DNA from 3 places in the Glutamicibacter sp. MCAF14 genome. Region 3 is predicted to be linked to each of the others. Evidence: riboswitches for the same ligand, from Rfam matches in the RefSeq annotation. Region 3 holds a riboswitch; each other region holds the start of a gene.
What was found. Region 3 has a riboswitch for S-adenosylmethionine ahead of AB4Y71_RS14800 (hypothetical protein). Riboswitches for the same ligand answer to the same signal wherever they lie in the genome.
Positions count from the first base shown of each region.

Region 1 (7,249 bases), on a different contig from region 3:
TCTACCGTCTACAATTTCCAGTGGCTCTCCTCGCCTGGCACCCTGCTGCTGATCACCGGCCTGATCGTGGCCCTGGTCTATGCAAAGAACGACGGCAACGGCAAGTACGCCATGACCTTTGGCGAAGGCGCTGCCGAAATCGGCAAGACCATCTACAACATGCGCTTCGCAGCCCTGACCATCCTCTCGGTCCTCGGCCTGGCATACGTGATGAACCTTTCGGGCCAGACCATCACCATTGGCACCTGGCTGGCCGGCACCGGCGCGTTCTTCGCCTTCCTGTCCCCAATCCTGGGCTGGATCGGCACCGCGGTGACCGGTTCGGACACCTCGGCCAACGCACTGTTCGCCAAGCTGCAGCAGACTGCTGGCATCAACGCCGGCATCGATCCGAACCTGCTGGTTGCCGCTAACACCTCCGGTGGCGTGGTCGGCAAGCTGATCTCCCCGCAGAACCTCGCCATCGCCGCGACCTCGGTGAAGATGGAAGGCCAGGAATCGGTGATCCTCAAGAAGGTTGCCGGTTGGTCCGTAGGCATGTTGCTGGTGCTGTGCTGCTTGGTGTATCTGCAGTCCACACCGGTCCTGTCCTGGATGCTGCCATAGCCCTGACCGGCTAAAATAGATCCGATGTCAATGAACCCAGCTCCGCGTGCGTACCAGATCGTTCTCCAAGCAATTGAAGAGGATCTGCGCAAAGAGAAGCTTTCCGTAGGGGACCAGCTTCCCGGCGAGCGTGCGCTCGCGGAGCGGCATGGGATCTCGCGGGCTTCGGTCCGCGACGCCATCCGCATCCTTGATGTGATGGGTATTATCAAGACCTCTGCTGGCTCCGGGCCGAACTCCGGAGCGGTGATCATCTCCAATCCCTCGGCCGGCATTTCGCAGGCCTTGCGGCTGCACTTGGCAGCCAAGGGGATCAACGTCCGCGAGATCGTCGAGTCGCGCATCCTGCTGGAAACCTGGGCCGCGCAGATGACGCCGCGCGACCCGGTCTACGCCCAGCAGGTCATCGACCGCACCGCGGTGCTGATCATGCGCATGGACGACGCGCAGCTCTCGCGCGAGTCATTCCACCGCATTGACGCCGAGTTCCACGTGCTCCTGGCCTCCATGGCCGGGAATTCGGTGGTTGAATCCATGATGGAATCCCTGCGAAACTCGATCAGCGACTACGTCTCCGACTCGGTGCCCAGCGACGAGGCCTGGCAGCCGGTGGTGCGCGTGCTGCGCCGCCAGCACAAGGCCATCCACCACGCCTTTGCGACGAACCAGCGCGAGCGGGCAGCCCAACTGCTCGAAGAGCACATCAACTGGTTCTACTCGCAGACCCGCTAGCGCCAACAGCTACTTCGACCGTATAAGTCGGACTTTATTGCCCCTCGACCCTTATATATCTGATATATTCTGGGACAGCGACGGGGCTACTTTTTCGGATGCAACAGCAGGTTCATATCGCAGGTCAGTTCCCGTCGATTTACCATCGAGACTTCTTGCGAGGGAATTCATGAGCCAACTTTTTGACCTGTCCGGACGACTGGCCTTGGTCACCGGGTCCTCCCGCGGCATTGGCCGCGAACTTGCTAAAGCACTGGCCGATGCCGGTGCCACCATCATCCTGCACGGCCGCGATGCGCAAAGGCTTGACAAAACGGCCGCCGAATTCGCCGCCTGCTACGGCGCAGAAAGAATCCATAGCGTCTGCTTCGATGTCACCGATGACGCTGCTGTGCGCGAGAATATCGCCGCCATCGAAAAGACCATCGGCCCCATCCGCATTCTGGTGAACAACGCAGGCATCCAGCACCGCGTGCCTATGCTGGAACTGGAAGTCGCCGACTGGCAGCGCGTGATCGATACCAACCTCACCAGCGCCTTCTTAGTAGGCCGAGAAGTCGCACATGGCATGGTAGAACGCGGCGAAGGCAAGATCATCAACATCTGTTCGGTGCAAACCGACCTGGCCCGACCCACCATCTCCGCCTACACCGCGGCCAAGGGCGGACTGCGCAATCTCACCCGCGCCATGACCGCAGAATGGGCCGGAGCAGGACTTCAGATCAACGGCATCGCACCGGGCTATATCCACACCGAAATGACGCAGAATCTGGTGGATGACGAGAAATTCAACTCCTGGATCCTGGGCCGCACCCCGGCTGGCCGTTGGGGAACCGTCGAGGACCTGGCAGGCCCAGCAGTGTGGTTGGCCTCGGGTGGATCGAACTACGTGAACGGGCAAACCATTTTCATCGACGGAGGCATGAGCGTTGTCGTCTAGCACCCTGTCCAACATGACCTTGGCCGTCGTGGCGCACGCGGCCGGGGACCTGCGCATCGAGCAGATCGAGCTGCCAGCACCGGCAGCAAATGAGGCACGCGTAGCCATTGCCTACGGAGGCATCTGCGGATCGGACCTGCACTACTGGAGCCACGGAGCCGCTGGGGAATCCATCCTCAAGGCCCCGATGGTTCTGGGGCACGAGATCGTCGGCACCGTCATCCAGGCTGCCGCCGACGGCAGCGGTCCGCCAGCCGGAACCAAAGTTGCGGTGCACCCTGCAACACCAGGGGAGACCGGGGAACCTTATCCGGAGGCCTGCCCGAACCTTTCACCGGGATGCACCTACCTGGGCTCGGCTGCCCGCTACCCGCATACCCAGGGCGCCTTTGCGCGCGAGGTGAATCTGCCCTCCCGGATGCTTCGCGAACTGCCTGCCGGACTGTCGCTGCGCGACGCTGCGCTGGCCGAGCCAGCCGCAGTGGCTTGGCACGCGGTATCGCGAGCCGGCGAGGTTGCCGGCAAGAAGGCGTTGGTCATTGGCGCTGGCCCGATCGGAGCGCTGGCCGTGGCCGTGCTCAAGCGTGCCGGAGCCGAAGAAATCATCGCGGTGGACATGCACGATAAGCCGCTGGAAATTGCCAAGGAACTGGGTGCCACATCCACCTTGCGTGCCGATGACCAGGATGCAATTGCCAAGGTGAACGCCGATGTGGTGATCGAGGCCAGCGGCAATTACCGCGGATTGGCCTCGGCGGTGCGCGGTGCTGTGCGCGGCGGGCGCGTGGTCATGGTCGGGTTGCTGCCTTCGGGAGAGCAGCCTGCACTGATTTCCCTGGCGATTACCCGCGAGCTGGAACTTGCCGGGTCCTTCCGCTTCAACGGCGAAATCGACCAGGTGCTTGCTGCCCTGGCCGATGGCTCATTGCAGATTTCCGCGGCGGTAACCCACGAATTCCCGGTGGCCGAGGGCCTCGAAGCCTTTGAAACAGCCAAGAATTCTTCGAAGTCCGGCAAGGTCTTGCTGAACTTCCTCGGGAAGTAGCCCGCCTTTACCGCAAGTGCGCCGCCGCAGCCCCGAAGCCAGGGCTCGCGGCGGCTACTTGTTTGGTTTAGCGGACGTTAATTGGCCGCTGCAATGCTCACCGCGGTACGCACCGGTACCGGGTTGGCGAACAAATCCAGCACGGGGCAGTGGGCGTCCACTGCCTGGCGCAGCTCCTCATAGCGTTCGGCCGATTCCGGGCCGGCAATCTGGATGTCCAGATCCACAGAGGAGAAGCTCGGACGGATGGCCTTGTCGATGCCGAACAGGCCGCGGACATCGAGGTGGCCATTGGCCACAATCTTCACGTCGTCCACCTGGATGCCAAGGTTCTGGGCATACAAGCGGTAGACCACGACTTGGCAGGAAATGAGTGCGCCCAGCGCGTATTCCACTGGGCTGGCGGCCACGTCGTTGCCACCCAATGCGGCAGGCTCATCGACCTGGAAGGAATGCTTGCCGGACACAATGTTGCTGGCTACCGAATCGAAGCCCTCGCCTTCGACGGTGAACGTCAGCTTGGCGCTTTGCGGGGCGGCTGAAATGCGTTCGCCCCAGCCATGGCCTGCTTCTTGCAGGCGCTGGGCGCGGTCCTCGGAAATGCTGAGGGTAGATGCTGCGTTAGTCATGGGAATTAATCCCCTTTCTGGCGCAAGGGGCGCCATCGCTTACGCACCTTGGCGGTCAAGATGCGTCGAATCTTCACCTGGGGCACCCCGCACAATGACGAAGGAGGGTTGCCGTCCACTCAGCCAGGGCTCAAGCAGTGGAACTCGTGATTCAATGGTTCTTTTCTACCGGCCACGTTGCCTGTGAGTAAAGGGCGGGGTAACTTTTCTTCACTAAGCATCTTGTCGGGGAGCTGGCTAAGATGGAATTTAGCTTTCGGGCATCTACTGCACGATCAATGAACGGCGAGTATGGAATTCCAGCTGACACTTTCTGCGGCCCAGACCCTGGTGACCGAATCCGAATACGACTTGGGCCAGTTCCTGTGCGATTCCGGAAAAGTGCAGATTGCCAACCGGGTCATGCAACCCGGCTCCACCCGCATCTCCGGCATGGTGCTGCGCGATTCGGTGATGGCCCAGCTGGAAATCACCGAGGGCAATATCAGCTTCAGTAGCTTTTGCGGGAAGCACCCAGGTGTGCAGTCTTGTGAAGATGTCGCCGCCTTGCTCATCGAGGTGACCACCGAAGAGGACCAAGGCTTCTACGTTTCTGATTCCGGGGTGGACCCCCACGCGTGGAAACGCAACAGCAAGCCGCAGTGGGAACGCACCTTGGACCGGTTGCTTCCAACTATTGTTGATGAACCGCTGGCAGCCGAAGAACCGCTGGGACTGATCCTCAAGGTGATCAGTGAACCACGCTACGGCGGAGAAGACGCTCTGAGCCTGCAAGCCCGCCCAGCCCGACAGGGCACCAAGAGCCCGTGGATCCAGACCGGGGTCAGCTGGCGCAGCGTGGCCTTCGACGCGCGATTTTCCAAGAAGCAGCGCCGTGCGCTGGTTGAACTGGACCGGCTGCGCGAGCACGTAGAACAAGATACCTACCGCCATTCCTGGGATCCCAAGGACTGGATCTCGCTGATGAACCTGCCCGGCCAGGACCTGCTGGATGCCTTTGAATCCCTACGCGAAGCCGGGGTGCAGATCGTCAACGGCGGTTCAGCGGCCAAAGTGCCAGTAGAGTTCAGCGAGCAGCCAGCCCTGGCCCATGTGGATTTGCGGCGCGGTGAATATGGGCTGGTCATGAAAGGCAAACTGCGTGGACCAAGGGCAGAGCATACCTACCTGCTGCCGATAGGCAACCCTCCAACCTTGCTGGCCTATGCCTCCAGCCCCTTGCCGAAGTCGAAGCAAATCGGTTTGGCACTATTTGCTGAACCGGTGACGAAGGAACTGGCGACATTCATTGAATCCGGAGCGCAAACCGTTCCGCAGCAAAGCATCGGGCTTTTTGAACAACAGCATCTGGACCGGTTGCGCCTCATGGCACCGTTGAAAAGCGAAGATGAAAGCTACCCGATTCCGGTTCCAGCACGTCCTAGCCTCAAGGTCTGGTTGGAGAGCATCCAAACTCCACTAACCGTGCGCTATTCGTGGGAATACACCAGCAAGGGACCGCGCCAGCGTGCAGTCGAAAAGGAGATCGCCGATTCGGTCCAGGACAAGCTCGGTGCCCAGGCTTCCTTGGGCCAACTGACTTCTTCGGGTATTTTCCCGTCCAAGAAATTCACCACCTCCGAGTCCATCGAGTTCTTGGTCTACGCCTTGCCACTGCTGGCCGAGCATCCCGATGTGGTCATTGAAGAGCAGAACAGGCTCCCGAAGTACCGGATCAATCATGAGCCAGCCACCGTCAGCGTTGAAGCTGGGGAAAGCACCGGAGACTGGTTCGACCTGTCGGTGGTAGTGCTTATCGATGACATCAAGGTTCCGTTCGCCCAGTTGCTGGAGGCCTTGACCAAGCAAGACGAATACCTCATCTTGGATGACCTGACGGTCATCCCGATTGCTGGTGCCGACTTCACTCAGCTGCGCCAGCTGATCACGGAAGCCGGGGAACTGGGCACGGTCCAAGGCGAAACAATTCGCATCCATAAGTTGAGCATCGACTGGTGGCAGGAACTGGTAGATCTGGGAATTATTGAAGCCCAGCACAACCAGTGGCTGCAGACCATGAAAGAGCTGGACGGCAACGAGCAGATGCAGCCGGTCGAGCTAGCGGAGTCCTTCAACGCCCAGCTGCGTCCTTATCAGAGCCATGGCCTGTCGTGGCTGAACTTCCTGCGCGTCCACGGTCTGGGCGGTGTGCTGGCCGACGACATGGGGTTGGGCAAGACAGTTCAGCTTCTGGCTTGCCTTGAACAAGCCCGGGTTGAAGATCCAGCGCAGAAGTTCTTGGTGCTGGCCCCGACCTCGGTGGTGGGCAACTGGATCAATGAAGCGCAGCGCTTTGCGCCTCAGATGAGCGTCACCGGCATAACCTCGACGGCTAAGAAGAGCGGACAGAGCATCACCGAGCAGATCGGCGACGTCCAGCTGGTCGTCACCAGCTATACGATCTTCCGCCTGGCCTACGAAGATTTTGAAGCCGCCGGTTTCAGCGTGATGATCATGGATGAGGCGCAGCAGCTGAAGAACCACGCTTCCAAGGGCTATAAGCAAGCACGCCAGCTGCCGGTTCCGTGCAAATTCGTGGTCACTGGTACCCCGATGGAAAACAACCTCTTGGAACTGTGGGCGCTGGTCTCGCTGGCAGCACCGGGCCTGCTGGGCGGGGCGAAATCCTTCAAGGATAACTACCAGAAGCCAATTGCCGACGGGGACCAGCAACGGCTTGAACGGTTGAAGAGCCGCCTGCGTCCGTTCGTGCTGCGCCGCACCAAGGAGCAGGTCGTTCCAGAGCTTCCAGCCAAGACAGAACAGGTGCTGGAAGTTGAATTGGAGCCTGGGCATCGCAAGGCTTATGACCGCCGTTTCCAACGGGTACGCCAAGAAGTTCTGGGCTTGGTTGATGACGTGGATTCGAACCGATTCAAGATCCTGCAATCGCTGACCCTGCTGCGCCAGCTTGCCTTGGACCCATCCCTCGTGGGGGAGGGTGATGCCCCGAGCGCGAAGTTGGAAATGCTGCGTGAGCTCATGGCAGATGCGGTCTCTGAAGGGCACAAGATTCTGGTCTTCAGCCAGTTCACCGGCTTCCTCCAAAAGGCTCGCCAGGTCGCTGAGGAGCTGGGTATCGAACACGGGTACCTTGATGGGGCAACCAGCGGAGTAAAGCGAAAGGAACTGATTGATGGCTTCAGCGCAGAGCAGTTCCCGGTCTTCTTCATCTCGCTGAAGTCTGGCGGCTTCGGCATCAACCTGACTTCGGCGGACTATTGCATCTTGCTGGATCCTTGGTGGAACCCGCAGGCT
Region 1 is NZ_JBFREO010000006.1:77,052-84,300, reverse strand. Features, by position in the region: gene AB4Y71_RS13945 (L-lactate permease) at 1-606, shown strand, start outside; gene AB4Y71_RS13940 (FadR/GntR family transcriptional regulator) at 631-1,338, shown strand; gene AB4Y71_RS13935 (SDR family oxidoreductase) at 1,508-2,278, shown strand; gene AB4Y71_RS13930 (L-idonate 5-dehydrogenase) at 2,292-3,323, shown strand; gene AB4Y71_RS13925 (OsmC family protein) at 3,401-3,952, opposite strand; SAM riboswitch class IV at 3,983-4,104, opposite strand; gene AB4Y71_RS13920 (DEAD/DEAH box helicase) at 4,244-7,249, shown strand, end outside.
Region 1: linked by a shared signal. The riboswitch ahead of AB4Y71_RS13925 (OsmC family protein) and the one ahead of AB4Y71_RS14800 (hypothetical protein) in region 3 are both predicted to bind S-adenosylmethionine.

Region 2 (7,249 bases), on a different contig from region 3:
GAGAACAGTCCGCCAAACAGCAAGGGCCACTGCCAAGTGCTCGAGCAGAACGCGCATTTTCAGGCTCCGCGGCGCCTAGGCAAGAATTCGTCGGCACCCTGCCGAGAAGCATAGACCCTCAACGGTCTTGATGATTCAATCCGCGCCTTGCCGATGAGACTGCTTTGCAAGTGCCTTACGCAACGCCTCATTTTCAGATTCCAGCTCCAAGATGATGCCAATGCCCGCCAAATTCACGCCTCGATCAATCAACTCTGAGATTTGCTGCAACCGAGCCAAATCCTTGGCTTGATACCTGCGCGTGCCACCGCTGGTGCGTGACGGGGTGATCAAACCACGCAACTCATACAACCGCACTGTTTGCACACTCACTCCCACACTCTGGGCAGCGGTAGCAATCGAATGCGATCCAGCAACAGGAACGGATCGCGGCGAATTTTTTGTCATTTCTTGCTTCCAATAGGCTTGCATGAACTCAGAATCCCATGCTATAAAATCTACATCGTTAGACAGAGATCTAACGGAAAGTGAATTGCAGCATCGTAGAGAGTCACACCAGAAAGGAATGAGTTCAGATGATGCAGACCGAGGTACTTCGCGATTTCGACCGCTTGGTACAGCGAGCTTTCAACACCCAGCTCAGCTCCGAACCTGTCCACCCAATGCCAATGGAGGCTTGGAAGGACGACACCGGATTTCACGCTGAGTTCGACCTGCCAGGGGTCGACGCCGAGCAGATCGACATAGCAGTGGAAAAGAACATCCTGACCATCCGCGCTGAACGCGCCAAACCAGGAGACCGCCAGCACATCGCCGGCTCGGAACGACTCTGGGGCCATTTCACCCGGGAACTTATCCTTGGGGATCATTTGGACACTGAAAGTATCCAGGCCACCTACGTGGATGGCGTGCTACGTGTCGACATCGCTGTCGCCGAGAGTGCCAAACCCCGCCGGATTCAGGTCGCGGTCGGCCAAGGCAAGAAGAACCCCAAGGAAATCACCAGTTAACCCAAGAAAGGCCCCTTGGAGGCCTGTGCGGAGATGATGTGTCATGTCTGCCCACATTGATTCGGAACTTGATCCGCTGGTCGCTGATGACGAATTGCTTCTGGCCATATACGAGCTCGAGCTATCCACAGCTTCCCGTCAGCATCAGCCGCCTCGATCGCACCTTTGCACCTCGATCGAGGATGTTCCGCGGCCCAGTCAGCGGTGCCCGGAAGGAACCAACGAAGTACGAACAATTCAACGTTCAGTGCGTCGGGCGGGTCCCGTCCGGGTGTATTCACGCTCGCCACCGAACAAGAGATGACTCCCGGGGAAACTTTTAAGGAGTGGTTGATTCGGGGGTGCGTCCGGAACGCACCGGACGCACCCTGGCAACGAAAGGATCAGCACCATGCGTGAATCATTGCTCAACGTCCACCTCAATGACGAGCAAATCGAAGTTCTCAATGCTGCGCTGTGCGCCTACCGAGACCATTTCAGCGAGCTTCTTGAGTTGAACGAAGAAGCAGAAGGACCGCAAGCTCGCGAGAACAACAAGTACTGGCAGAGCAAAGTCCACGCGATTCAAGAAATGATCGATCAAGTCAACGACTCACTGTATGGTTCCCAACCCCGGGAGGGGTCTCAATAACTTCACAGGCATTCCGCCACCGCACACTATTCACCTATCTGCCTGTTGATCGTCGACCTTCGAGCGTTGGAATAGGCGTTTCGAGGCTAGGTACCGTGTTTAGGAGACTGATCGAATATAGGTCATCGAGCCGGCGGCCCGCTGCAGCGCGTGCTCCGCGATCCTGCGAATGTTCTCGCGGACCGTGGAGCACGCGCAAATGAATCAGCATGGTCAGTGCCCCTGCTGCGGCATCGCCCAAAGGCGTGTGCGCCGCGATGTCGGGGAGCGGTTGGGCGAGACTGAGTGGATTAATCCGCGTTTCCCAGCTCGCGGAGCGTTTCAAGGGTACGTTCGGTGCCGGCTATCCGATGTGCCCAGATCACGCGCCTGCTATCGGCCCTCATGTATCTCAGTCATGCTTCCCATCGCGACCGGCTGGCGATGTGGCTCGATTCCCCGCGCTCGGTAAGCACCTTTTCCGCGCCAGCGGCACGCATCTTGGCTTCCTGCGGCGTTGGGGTCCCCTGGTGCCGGCTTACTCGCGCGTATCCGATAATTGTCGTAGCAACAACGGGACCTTGAGCCCTTCGACCTATTTTGGTTTTAAACGGCGTTTCTGTCATGCAAAGACCCTGCTTATCACCGGAGCCGGTAAATGTTAGTTGCGACCGGCGGCTAAGACCAGTACCAGACAGAGGTTCTTGGCATGAATTTCCGCTTCAGCCATGGCGCCAGGGCGAAGGATTTTCGGCCGTCTCGGCTGGGGAACTCCTGACGTGGATGTGCCTGCTCAGAGCAGATGGACGTCGCACTGTCATCAGACTGCCGTTGTGCCTCAGTATAGGATACTGGCCGTTCCTCCGGCCCACACCATCCTGCCCCGGAATCTGACTGCGTGCTCGCCGGACCTGCCCATAAGCGTTCTCCGGGAGGCTCGATAGTTCGCAGCTGTCTTCGCAGTATTGGTGAGCCATTGGACGCCCGAGGCGTTCATCGATCCGCATACCTGATCCTCGAACACTTTGGCTTCAGGGGAGAAAGTGTGCAGCTCGAACGCATGCGGCGATCCCCCGGCGTGCGCGCCGACGGCACCGACCTTCGCATTGGGCAAGTCGGGTTCCAAGGCCTGAACCTCCTCGGAGGAGCCCACTGCACCACGGCCCCGTCCTTGCCATCGCCAACTAATGGATTTCGCGGCATAGGCGGCTCCCCGAAAGCAATCGTCATGAGGGGCACAGATCGCGATGCCGGAGATCATTAGGTCGGAACCCAGTTTTGCAAGCTTGGAGTGCCCCGGAGGCGCGAATCGCTAAGCGGTGCCGACGTCTTGCACGCGGGCCTTCCTGTGCGGACGGCCCGCGTGCTGCGACGGCAGGTCAGGCGGTAGCCAGGCTGCGGTGCTGGATGCTGTCGGCCTCGGAAGCCTTCGCGGCTGCGGCCAGCCCGCGTTCCAGATCGGCAATCAGGTCCTCGGGCTCCTCGATGCCCACCGAGAGGCGGACCAAGTTCGCTGGAATCTCCAGCGGTGTGCCGATCAGCGAAGCGTGGGTCATTTCGCGCGGATAGCAGACCAGGGATTCCACCCCGCCCAGGGACACCGAGAGCTGGAAGTATTCCATGGACTCGGCGAAGGCGCGGGCCGCGGCCTCGTCGGCCAGCTGCAGCGAGAGGATGCCTCCGAACCCGCGCTGCTGGCGGGCTGCCAGCTCGTGGCCCGGATGGCTTTCCAGCCCGGGATAGTAGACGCGGGCAACCTCGGGGCGGTCATCGAGCCAGCGGGCCAGGGTGGATGCGGTGGCGCAGTGGCGTTCCATGCGCAGGCCCAGGGTCTTCAGCCCGCGGGCGGCCAGGTAGGAATCCTGAGGACCGGAGACCGCGCCGCCGGCGAACTGCTGATAGCCCACCGCTTCGGCCAGGGATTGGCCGCGGAAGAGGTGGTCGGCCACGATGACCGCCCCGCCGAGAACGTCGGAGTGCCCGCCGATGTACTTGGTGGTCGAGTGCACCACCGCGTGCGCTCCGAAGTCCAGCGGCCGCTGCAGGTACGGGGTGGCGAAGGTGTTATCCACCACCAGCAGGGCGCCGTGCTCGCGGGCGATGGCCGCCCAGCCGGCCAGGTCGGCGATGCCCAGCAGCGGGTTGGATGGGGTCTCCACCCAGAGCAGCGCGGTGTTCGGGCGCAGCGCGGCGCGCACCGCATCCAGGTTGGTGATGTCCACCGCCGAGGAGCTGATCCCCCATTTGCCGTGCAGCTTGGAGATCAGCCGGTTGGTGCCGCCGTAGCCATCGGCGCCCAGCACGATGTGATCGCCCCGCTGAAGCACTGCGCGCAGCAGCGCGTCTTCGGCCGCGATGCCCGAAGCGAAGGAGAAGCCGGCGGCGCCGCCTTCCAGCGCGGTGAGCTGGGATTCGAACCCGTTGCGGGTCGGGTTGGAGCCGCGCGAGTACTCGTGCCCGGCGCGCAGCACGTTGATGCCGTCCTGGATGAAGGTGCTGGTCTGGTAGATCGGCGGGATCACCGCACCGGTGTGCGGATCCTTGTGCTGGCCGGCGTGCACGGCGAGGGTGTTGAAGCCGCTCATGCGAAACTCACTTCCTTGGTGTCGGCGGTGGCCTGGGTTGCGGCCAATGCAAGATCCAGCGATTGGGTGATATCTGCGAGCAGGTCGGCGGGGTCTTCCAATCCCACCGACAGGCGCAGGGTGGAGGTGTTCAGGCCCGCGTCGGCCAGCTGCTGCTCCGAGAGCCGGCAGTGCGTCATGGTGGCCGGGTGGGAGACCATGGTGCGGGTGTCCCCCACATTCGCGGCCAGGGAAATCAGCTTGAGCCCGTCGATCACCGGGGAAACCAGGGATGGGTGGGCCAGCTCGATGGCCAGCACGCAGCCGGTGCCCTTCGGCGCCAGCGCCCGGGCCAGCTCGTGGCTGGGGTGCTCGGGCAGCGAAGGGTGGTGGATGGCGGCAATGCCCGGATACTCGGCAAGCGCGTCGATCAGCCTGGTGACGCTGCGCTGCACGTGGGCGGCGCGCACCGGCAGGGTTTCGATTCCGGCCAGGATGCCCTGGGCGCTGGCCGGGGCGAGGGTCGGGCCCAGATCGTGCAGGAACTTGGAGCGCACCAGCATTGCGTAGGCGGCCGGTCCGTGGCGTTCAAGCAGCGAGGTGTTGTTCAGACGCACCCGCGGGGCGGCGATCTGTGGCCAGCGGGCGGCATCGGAGAAGTCGAATTTCCCCGAGTCCACCACGATCCCGCCGAGCACCGAGCCGTGTCCGGCCAGTCCCTTGGTGGCCGAGTGCACCACGATGTCCGCACCGAGTTCCAGAGGCCGAATATTCAGCGGGGTGGCCAGGGTGTTGTCCACCACCACCGGGATGTTGTGCTCGTGGGCGATCGCCGCGATGGCGGGCAGATCGGCCACGGTGCACAGCGGGTTGGAGACGGACTCCAGGAAGAACGCCCGGGTGTCCGACTCAATGGCAGCGGCCCAGGCGGACGGATCGGCCTGGTCGACAAAGCTGATGCGGATGCCGAAGTCCGCGAAGGTGTCGGTGAACAGGTCCACGGTGCCGCCGTAGAGCGAGGAGGAGGCCACGATGTGCTTGGGTCCCTGGGTCAGGGCCAGCAGGGACAAGGCCACGGCTGCCTGCCCGGTGGCGGTGGCCACCGCGTGGGCCCCGCCTTCCAAGGCGGCCACGCGCTGTTCGAGAATCGAAACGGTGGGGTTGCCGGTGCGCGAGTAGGTGAAGCCGGCCTGGCGCAGCGCGAACTTCTCCACCGCTTCGGCATGCGATGCGAATTGGTAGGCCGCGGAATTGTGCAGTGGCGGCAGCATCGGGCGGAAGTCTCCGCTCGGGCGGTACCCTGCGTGCACCGCGTCGGTTTCCTGGCTCATAGCTCCTCCTCGATTCTCTGCGAGGGAGTGCACCGATTGGCATCGTGCGGCGGCACGAAGCACAGTACGCAAAAACGCGTTCGGAACTGCTCCATCGTTCCTGGCATTAGCACCTTTCGGTTTCCCGATGGTTGCTGCGACGTCAACGAGCCAGATCTCTTAGTCGCTCTTGATGGTTTGTTGTTCCTCCATGGTTGGCCATGGGCCGCAAACGGTGCAAGCGTTATCGGGCGGCCGGCTTCATACAGGGCCGCCACGCTTCATATGTCGTCGCCTTGTCATGATGACGCGGGGGCCTGAACCCTTTTATGACGCGCAGACTTGCGCAAAACCCAGAGGATTTCAAGGTTTTTCCTGAATTTTGTGACGATGTGCCGGTGCTCGGTGACCGGGAGTTACGCCACTGGCGGCTCAGCCGAGCACTTCTACCCCGAAGCTGGCGACCACGGTGCGCACTTCTTGCAGGTAGCGCTGGGCCTGGTCGGTGAGCGGGATGGCGGCGTGGTCGATCCAGCCGATTTCGATGCGCTCCTCAATGGCCAGCGGGATGGCCACGATGGAGGGGTCCAGCTCGTCGCTGATGATGCCGGTGGAAATCGTGTACCCGCCCAAGCCGATCATGAGGTTGAAGATGGTGGCGCGGTCCGAGACCTGGATTTCGCGTTGGCTGGAGCGCGTGGAGAGCACCTCCTCGGCGAAGTAGAAGGAATTATTCGCGCCCTGGTCGAAGGTCAGCCGGGGCAGGTCTTCGAGGTCTTCGAGCGTGACCTGGGTTCGGGTGGCCAGCGGGTTGCTGCGCGAGATGAAAATGTGCGGATCAGCCAGGAACAGCGGGTGGAAGACCAGCCGCGATTCGCGCAGCAGCTTGTCGATGACCTTCCGGTTGAAGTCGTTGCGGTACAGGATCCCGATGTCGCTGCGCAGCGTGCGCACGTCCTCGATGATCTGTTCGGTGCGCGTCTCGCGGAGTGAAAACTGGTATTCCTCGGCCCCGCTGGCCTGGACCATTCGGACAAAGGCGTCCACCGAAAATGAGTAGTGCTGGGTGGAGACGCCCAGCAGTCGCCGGGCGGAGGGCCGGCCGAGGTAGCGGTGCTCCAGCAGCTCCACCTGCTCCAGGACCTGTCGGGCGTAGCCGAGGAATTCAGCACCTTCGGCGGTGAGCGTCACTCCCCTGGCCGAACGCATCAGCAAGGTGCGCCCCACCCGTGATTCGAGTTCCTTCATCGCCGCGGACATGCTGGGCTGCGCGACGTAAATGAGGTCAGCCGCGGCCGAGATGGATCCTTCGGAGGCTACCGCCACAAAATAGCGAAGCTGCTGCAGTGTCAGACCATTCGTTCCCTGAACCATAGCCAGAGTCTATATGAATCCATAGTTATATCGAGTTACCTGATATCAAGAATCACCCTGCATGATTGACGCAACGACTTCCCCTCGGCCTGCCCAGGCCTCCCAAATACAGATTGGCCATCATGGCAGACGCATTAAATTTCAGCATTAGCACCACAAGATTCGACGAGAATTACTCCCCTTCGATAAATTCTCGCACCACGACAAACTTCGCCAATTTGGCGCGTGGAGAGCGCCGCGAAGAGAACCTGCGCAATGCCCTGACGATGATTAACCGCCGTTTCAATTCCCTCGCTCACTGGGACAATCCCCAAGGCGATCGCTATTCTCTTGAATTGGAAATCATTTCTGCAAATGTGCATTTTTCTGCCGATAATACCG
Region 2 is NZ_JBFREO010000018.1:25,247-32,495, reverse strand. Features, by position in the region: gene AB4Y71_RS17865 (MerR family transcriptional regulator) at 136-471, opposite strand; gene AB4Y71_RS17860 (Hsp20/alpha crystallin family protein) at 576-1,010, shown strand; gene AB4Y71_RS17855 (hypothetical protein) at 1,402-1,641, shown strand; gene AB4Y71_RS17850 (cystathionine gamma-synthase) at 3,000-4,205, opposite strand; gene AB4Y71_RS17845 (O-acetylhomoserine aminocarboxypropyltransferase/cysteine synthase family protein) at 4,202-5,515, opposite strand; SAM riboswitch class I at 5,604-5,694, opposite strand; gene AB4Y71_RS17840 (LysR family transcriptional regulator) at 5,927-6,868, opposite strand; gene AB4Y71_RS17835 (DUF1852 domain-containing protein) at 6,991-7,249, shown strand, end outside.
Region 2: linked by a shared signal. The riboswitch ahead of AB4Y71_RS17845 (O-acetylhomoserine aminocarboxypropyltransferase/cysteine synthase family protein) and the one ahead of AB4Y71_RS14800 (hypothetical protein) in region 3 are both predicted to bind S-adenosylmethionine.

Region 3 (7,249 bases):
GGAGGCTTCAGAACCGGCAGCTCCAGCTCTTCGCTCGTGCTTCTCAGCTCGAAACGCCGAGCCAAACGAGGGTAGGAGGACTCGAAGAAATTGTTGATCTCAGACTTTGGCACGGTAACTGGCCTGCGGTCAACGTACCAACGCCGATGCGCGTCAGGGATCGGCTCGAGACTTGGTGCAAGCCAAATTTCATCAGGCTGGGCCAGCTGAGCGTAGAAGCCATGCTCGGCAATGACACCGCTTGGAGCCTCAGGTTCAAGGACCAGATCCTGATTGGCAATGTGCAGGACTCCGTCCAACTGCAGGTGCTGTTCGTTCAACGAAGCACGCATGCTGAAGCTGGCTGGATCAACGATGCGCACGCGCTGCTCATTGCGGGTGGTGATCAGCGGGATGCCCAGCTCATCGGCCTGTTCGAGCAGTGGCCAGAGCAGGTCAGAGGCGTACTCATCCAAAAACAGCCAGTCTTCATCGACTTTGAACTGCAACTGGGTATCGCTGCGGGCCATCGAGGCAAAACGGGTAAACCAGTGGTGCTGGGCACGCAGCAAGTTCCAGCCGTACGTCTTGAAGCCTAAGGTCGTCCAGCGAAGCTGGCCGCGAACCCAACGGCCCTCGGTATTGCGCACCATCGGGCGAACACCCAAGCGGAAACGCTTATTGCGGGTCGGGTGGGGGATGGTGCCAGTTGGCATCCACTGTTGCTGCTGGGTGGTGTCCTTTGAATCAAAGAGCAGGAACTGAAGGGCCATCGGCACCACAGCATCGTGCTGGGAACCGAGCAACCCGTCGGCAGGACCAGGTTCGGATTCTTCAAACCAGGAATCTATTTGTTGGGACCAAACGGTGTTCGGCTTTTCTTCCTGAGTCGGCAAAGTTCGCGGCTGTGAAGCGATCTTGTTGGAGATGATGGCCAGTGCGGCGATATGCGAGCAGATGCCAGGCGCGTCGCAGGTGCACTCGCAGGAATCGATCTTCCACTCTTCGTTGTCCAAGCGCACTTGAATCATCGGAGCGTACTCTTCACCGGACTCGGTGACGGTACCTTCGATTTGTTGGGCGTCTTCGTCGAATTCCACGTCAACCACGGAATTTTCTTCTGCAGCCAGGGTTTTTCCGTAGAAGAAAGGCGCGTTGCCCAGAAAAGCCAGTAAATGGCGGGCATCAATGGTTGGTGGAACAGATTCACTCATCCTCTCATCGTTTCACGTTCCGGGCCGTGGTGAAAGTTGAAGAGCTTTTCTGTGAATAATCACTATCTGTGACGTAGCGTGTAGCTATGTCCCAAGTGTGGCCCTACCTTCCAGCACGAGCGGTGAACATAACATCGCTCGTTGAGTTCGATCGGCTTGCAGCCGAGGCGTTGGCATCTCACCGCGCCCGCGGGAAAAATTGGCGCGTGCACCGCGTTGATCTGCGCGAACGGGATACCGTGCTCAATTCCCTGGACCTTTCCGAAGCACTGTTCATTGATTGCCAATATTCCTCCCAAGGCCAGCAGATCGTGCAAGCCACCGGCGGGCTATGCATGAGTTCGGGGTCCGAGCTGCCCTTTGAAACTGGTGCCCGGGATTTGTATTCAGCCGATGAGCTGTACTCGGGAATTCGGACCCAGACCTACGAACACGTGCCTGATGCGAAGATCTACGCGTACTCGCAACAGCATGTCGCGGTGAACGGCAATAGCGATGACAGTGCGCTGTCCAAGACGTTGCATGATCACCATATTGGCCAGGCGCTGGTCTCAGCGGTGTATGAAGGCATGTTCCAGGACACTCCGATCATCGGGGTGATGGGCGGCCACGCGATGAACCGCGGCACTGTCGAGTACGCGCGAGCTGTAGAGCTGGGGCGGATGATTACCCGGGCGGGCTATGCGGTGGCTACCGGCGGTGGGCCTGGCGCAATGGAAGCGGCCAATGCTGGAGCGTGGTTGGCTGACTATGAACCAGAGGACATCACTACGGCGTTGCGGATGCTGGCCGAGGCGCCGGATGCGATTCACCAGCGTACCGGTTGGGCAAGAACCGCGTTGATGGTCAAAGAACGCTTCCCCAGCCAGCGCCAGTCCCTTGGCGTGCCGACCTGGTTTTACGGTCATGAGCCGCCGAACCTGTTCGCCACCGGGATTGCCAAGTTCTTCACCAATTCCATTCGCGAAGCTATTTTGCTGGAGCAATCCAATGGAGGGCTGGTTGTCCTGCCAGGGGCCGCTGGCACGGTGCAGGAAATCTTCCAGGACGCCTGCGAAAACTATTACGCCACTGGGGCCCGAGTGGTGCCGATGGTGCTCATTGGCAAGGACTACTGGACCAAGGACCTGCCGGCGTGGCCGTTGCTGCAAGCACTGGCCAAGGAGCGGGTCATGGAGCAGAAGATCGCGCTAGTGGATACGGCCGAAGAAGCCATGGCGTTCATCGAATCCATGACGACGCTGCGCCGGCGCACCCGGCATCCACAGGGTAGCTGAATGAGGCATGGAAAATGCTGGTACAGACGAAGCTGTACCGGCATGCACAAGGTGTCGGGCCGCTAGCTGACGCTGACGTCGAAGATCAGGCCCAAGCAATAGGTGACGGCAGCCGCTCCCCAGCCGATGGCCAGCTGGCGCAGGCCTCGTTTGAATGGGGACGCGCCGGAGAGCAAGCCGACGATGCCGCCGGTAATCATCAAGGCGATGCCAACCAGCACCACGGAGACGATGACTGCGCTCAGGCCGGATAGGCCGAAGATATAGGGCAGGATCGGCACAATAGCGCCGGACGCAAAAAGGAAGAACGAGGTAGTGGCCGCTCCGGTCGCCGATCCCAGCTCTTCATGTTCCTTTTCAAGTTCTGCGCTGCGGCCTTCTGGGTTCAACGAGAAGCCGGGATTGCAGTCACAGGAGAACATGCCCATGCGTTCGGCCGCACGGTGCTCGGCATCCTCATCGCTCATTCCTCGGGCCTTGTAGATCAGCAGCAGCTCGTTGGCATCGAGGTCCAGGTTCGGGGCTGCAGTGAGCGTGACCTGGGTTGGGCGCGAAGCGGTCAGCAGCTCGCGCTGGGAACGTACTGAAACGTATTCGCCAGCGGCCATGGACAGCGCACCGGCCAGCAAACCAGCAACACCGGAGAACAGCACGAAGGTTGCCGAGACACCGGTGGCGCCGATACCCATGATCAGCGCCAGGTTGGAAACCAGCCCATCGTTGGCACCGAAGACCGCGGCGCGGAAGTTGCCTGAAAGACGTGCGCGGCCAGCGGTAGCCAGCGCACGGACTACTTCCTCGTGGACCTGTTCGTCGGCTGCCATCTGTGCGGTGGCATCTTTGTCATCACGGTAGGGGGAGCTGCTTTCCGAGCGCTGGGCCATGGCCAGCACGAACACCGAGCCCAAGTGCAGTGCTAGGAAACGCAGCATGGTTCGGCGCAAGGATGGACGAACGTCTTTGACGTGTCCGCCGAGCTTGGTCCGCCAGTGTTCTTCGTGGCGTGCTTCGGCTTCGGCCAGGCCTAAGAGGATCTGCCGTTCCTGCCCGGTTTTCTTCTCCGCGAGGGCACGGTAGATGGCGCCTTCGGCGATTTCGTCGGCGAGGTATTGCCGCCATCGCTTAATCTGAGTTTTGCTGGGTTCGCTTGCTGAGTGCTGTGACATCGTGAAGATGACTCTCCTGGTACATGGAGTTTCCCAATGAAACCCGTGGGTCGGATCAGCTACCCAGTTTAGTCAGGGCTCCGTTGCTTGGGAATTTGGCAAGGCTAAAAGCAAATTTCTTGCCTGCAGGATCTGCGATTGCTGGCACTACGAGCAGCAAATTTGATGTTTCCGGGTCGAAGATCGGCCGTCTCGCGCACCGGGCAAGGAGTCGTTCAAGCCGCAGCGGATCCGCTACATATCGGATATGCCAGTGGCCTTCGGCTTTGAACTGCACCTGTCCGGTCTGGCGGTCGATGATTGGCAGGATTGGATACGTCATGGGGCTGCATCTCTCTGGCGAGCTCTTGCCCGTGCAACTGTTGATGCGCGGACCGCTTCCTCATCCGAACCACCCATGAACTTGGGGTTGGTGTGCGGCCAGTCGGAGCTTGGCGCCGCATCTCGTGAAGCAACAATTCTGATGCTACTGCCGGGGTGAGGACTTGAAGAAGTCATGGGGCGAAATATGACTGCCGCTTCGCTGCTGGAACCAGATGCAGTCGGCACACCAGGCCACCGAGCTGTTCACGACTCATAGGCCGTTCCCTAGGCATCTTCGGTGGGGTGAACGGGGCAGAAAGAATGCCGATAGAGATCACCGCGTGTTTACCATTGGTAAACTTGCTCCGCAGGCCTTGAAACCGAAATGGATTGGGCTTTGCCGCTATGAGAATCGTCGATGGAGCCAAACGATGAAAACCTTGCCAGTTGAACCAACCGGTGCAGCGATCAACATTGGCGCGCGGCTGCGCGGGGTGCGCCAAACCCAGCGCATGACCATTGACCAAGTCGCCGAGCTTTCGGGACTGACCAAGGGCTTCCTCTCACGCGTCGAGCGCGACCTGACCAGCCCGTCGGTCTCGACCCTCTTGCGGCTGTGCGAAGTACTGAGCATTGAAGTCGGTACGCTCTTTGAAGTTCCGGAAACCAAACTTGTGCGTTTGGAGCAGGCTCCTCGCGTTTCCCTCGGCGGTGATGGCATCACGGAGCAGCTGGTTACGCCTCGCAGCGAAAAGCGGGTGCAGATGATCCGTGCCGAGATCGCGCCGAAGGGCACCGGCGAAGCGGAACTGTATTCGGTGGATTGCGAGCTGGAAGTGCTGCATGTGATTGCCGGCAGGTTCGTGCTCGTATTACCTGATCAACGAGTGGAACTCGAAGCTGGCGACACTATAACTTTCCCCGGCCGTGAGCCGCACAGCTGGGAGAACGAGTCCGACCAGATCGCCGTGGTTACCTGGACGCTGATTCTCTAGTTGTCCGTCTCCAGCTTCTGTTCTGGAGGTGGGACAGTCCCTGCACAGCCTTGCGTTGGCTGATGGGCCGGCAAACCGCGTATTCTAGAAGCATTGCGTTGATTTGGGCGCTGGGATCGATAAGTGATGGGAGAGGTGTGAAAACAGGGGAACCGACCACAACGCATGACCAATTGCGCAGCATCAGCTGGTGGGCTTCGATACTTTTCGGTGTCCTTGTCGGCACCACCCTGACCTGGATCCGCACCCAGCGCAATTTCTTTTTCATCGGCGCTGCGATTCTGGCGATCGTGATCGTGACCATCGGGGTGCGCACGATTCGCCGCCGCGCACGCTTCCCACTGATGGCCCAAGCTCATACCTCGTGGGTCTACATGTTGTGGACCGGGGTCTTGCTGATCTTGGCTGGACCAGTTCAGCTGGTGTACGTAGCCGATGATCTTTCTGAACTGACTATCAAGTCACTGATCATGTCCGCAGGTTTTTGCCTAGGTATCCATGAGGTCGATCGTGCGCTGGTTAAAGCCAGCAAGAAGCACTCTGACGAGAGCTGACCATCTTCATTGGGCGAAATAGCCTGAAATATAGTCAAAACTCCAAGACTTTGGCACCACGCGCTGGAAGTGCTTGCCCAGCAGAATCGTAGTGCTGCCAGCTGAACGCCAAGAACATAGTTGAAGCGAACGCCGCCACCCAATCCCGGGTGGCGGCGTTCGACATTTCTCCTGGATTCTTGTGGCGGAGGAAGCCTGATCTTGACGTGATCCAGCAGACAAAATAGCATAATAGAAAACTGAAGTTTCGTATTAGACAACTCTGGCTTTTGTGCTGTTGTGTCTTGGGGAGGAAGTTGCGATGAAGGAAATCCGTATCGAGGAAAATGGTCGTCTAGGGCCCATCAATGCTGCGATGATTCCGCGCTATGCAGGAGGCGGCACCTATGCCCGGCTTCCACGACTGGACCAAGTGGAGAAAGCCGACATCAAGATTGTCGGAGTGCCGTTTGATACCGGTGTTTCCTATCGTCCCGGTGCCCGCTTTGGTGCCAACCACGTACGTGAATCCTCGCGCCTGATCCGCCCCTACAACCCGGCGACAGATACCTCGCCGTTTGCGCAGAGCCAGGTGGCTGACGCAGGGGACATGGCGGTTAACCCGTTCAATATCAATGAGGCCATTGAAACCATTGAACACGAGGCACTGGAGCTGACCAGCGATGGCTCCACCCTCGTCACCGTTGGTGGCGACCACACCATCGCGCTGCCCTTGCTGCGTGCCGCTTCGCAGCGCGCTGGAGCACCAGTTGCCATGCTGCACTTCGATGCGCACCTGGATACGTGGGATACCTACTTCGGCGCTGAATATACGCACGGCACTCCGTTCCGCCGTGCTGTTGAGGAAGGCATTTTGGACACCGAAGCAATCTGCCATGTCGGCACCCGCGGTCCGCTATACGGCAAAAAAGACTTGGAAGATGACAAGCGTTTCGGCTTTGGCATCGTGACCAGCTCCGATGTCTACTACCAGGGCGTATGTGAAATCGTGGACAAACTGCGCGATCGCATTGGCAATCGCCCACTGTACATTTCGGTGGACATCGACGTGCTTGACCCGGCTCACGCCCCGGGCACCGGCACCCCGGAAGCCGGCGGCATCACCAGCCGCGAATTGCTTGAAATCCTGCGCGGTTTGCGTGGGCTGAACATCGTTGGCGCAGATATCGTTGAAGTCGCTCCGGCCTATGACCATGCAGAGCTGACCGGTGTGGCGGCCTCGCATGTCACCTATGATTTGATCAGCCTGATCAGCGACTTCCGTGCCAGTAAGGGAATGAATAGCTAATGAATGAGCAACCTCAACGCAATGGCGGGGACCTGGTCATCGAGACCCTCACCGCACTCGGTGCTAAAACCGTGTTCGGCATCCCCGGGCAGCACGCCTTGGGCCTCTTCGATGCGCTCTCGCGCTCAAGTTTGGATTTCATCTCCTCGCGCGTCGAGAACAACTCGGCGTTTGCCGCCGATGGCTACTCCCGCGCGACTGGCGAAGTAGGTGTCCTGTTCCTGTCCACCGGCCCCGGCGCATTGACCTCGTTGGCGGGTTTGCAGGAGGCCTATGCCACCGGTGTGCCCATGGTCGTCATCGCCAGCCAGATTCCATTGGACGGCTTGGGTGCTCGGCGCAAGGGCATGCTGCACCAGCTCGATGACCAGAAGGCCTCGGCCGCCAACGTCACCAAGTTCCAGCAGACCGTGCATCACGCTTCGGGGATCCCCTCGGCTATCCAGGACGCGTGGGCACGCGCGATCACCGTG
Region 3 is NZ_JBFREO010000007.1:42,580-49,828, forward strand. Features, by position in the region: gene AB4Y71_RS14785 (SNF2-related protein) at 1-1,193, opposite strand, end outside; gene AB4Y71_RS14790 (LOG family protein) at 1,400-2,470, shown strand; gene AB4Y71_RS14795 (VIT1/CCC1 transporter family protein) at 2,533-3,636, opposite strand; gene AB4Y71_RS14800 (hypothetical protein) at 3,692-3,958, opposite strand; SAM riboswitch class IV at 3,975-4,088, opposite strand; gene AB4Y71_RS14805 (cupin domain-containing protein) at 4,371-4,934, shown strand; gene AB4Y71_RS14810 (hypothetical protein) at 5,072-5,488, shown strand; gene speB (agmatinase) at 5,790-6,776, shown strand; gene AB4Y71_RS14820 (thiamine pyrophosphate-binding protein) at 6,776-7,249, shown strand, end outside.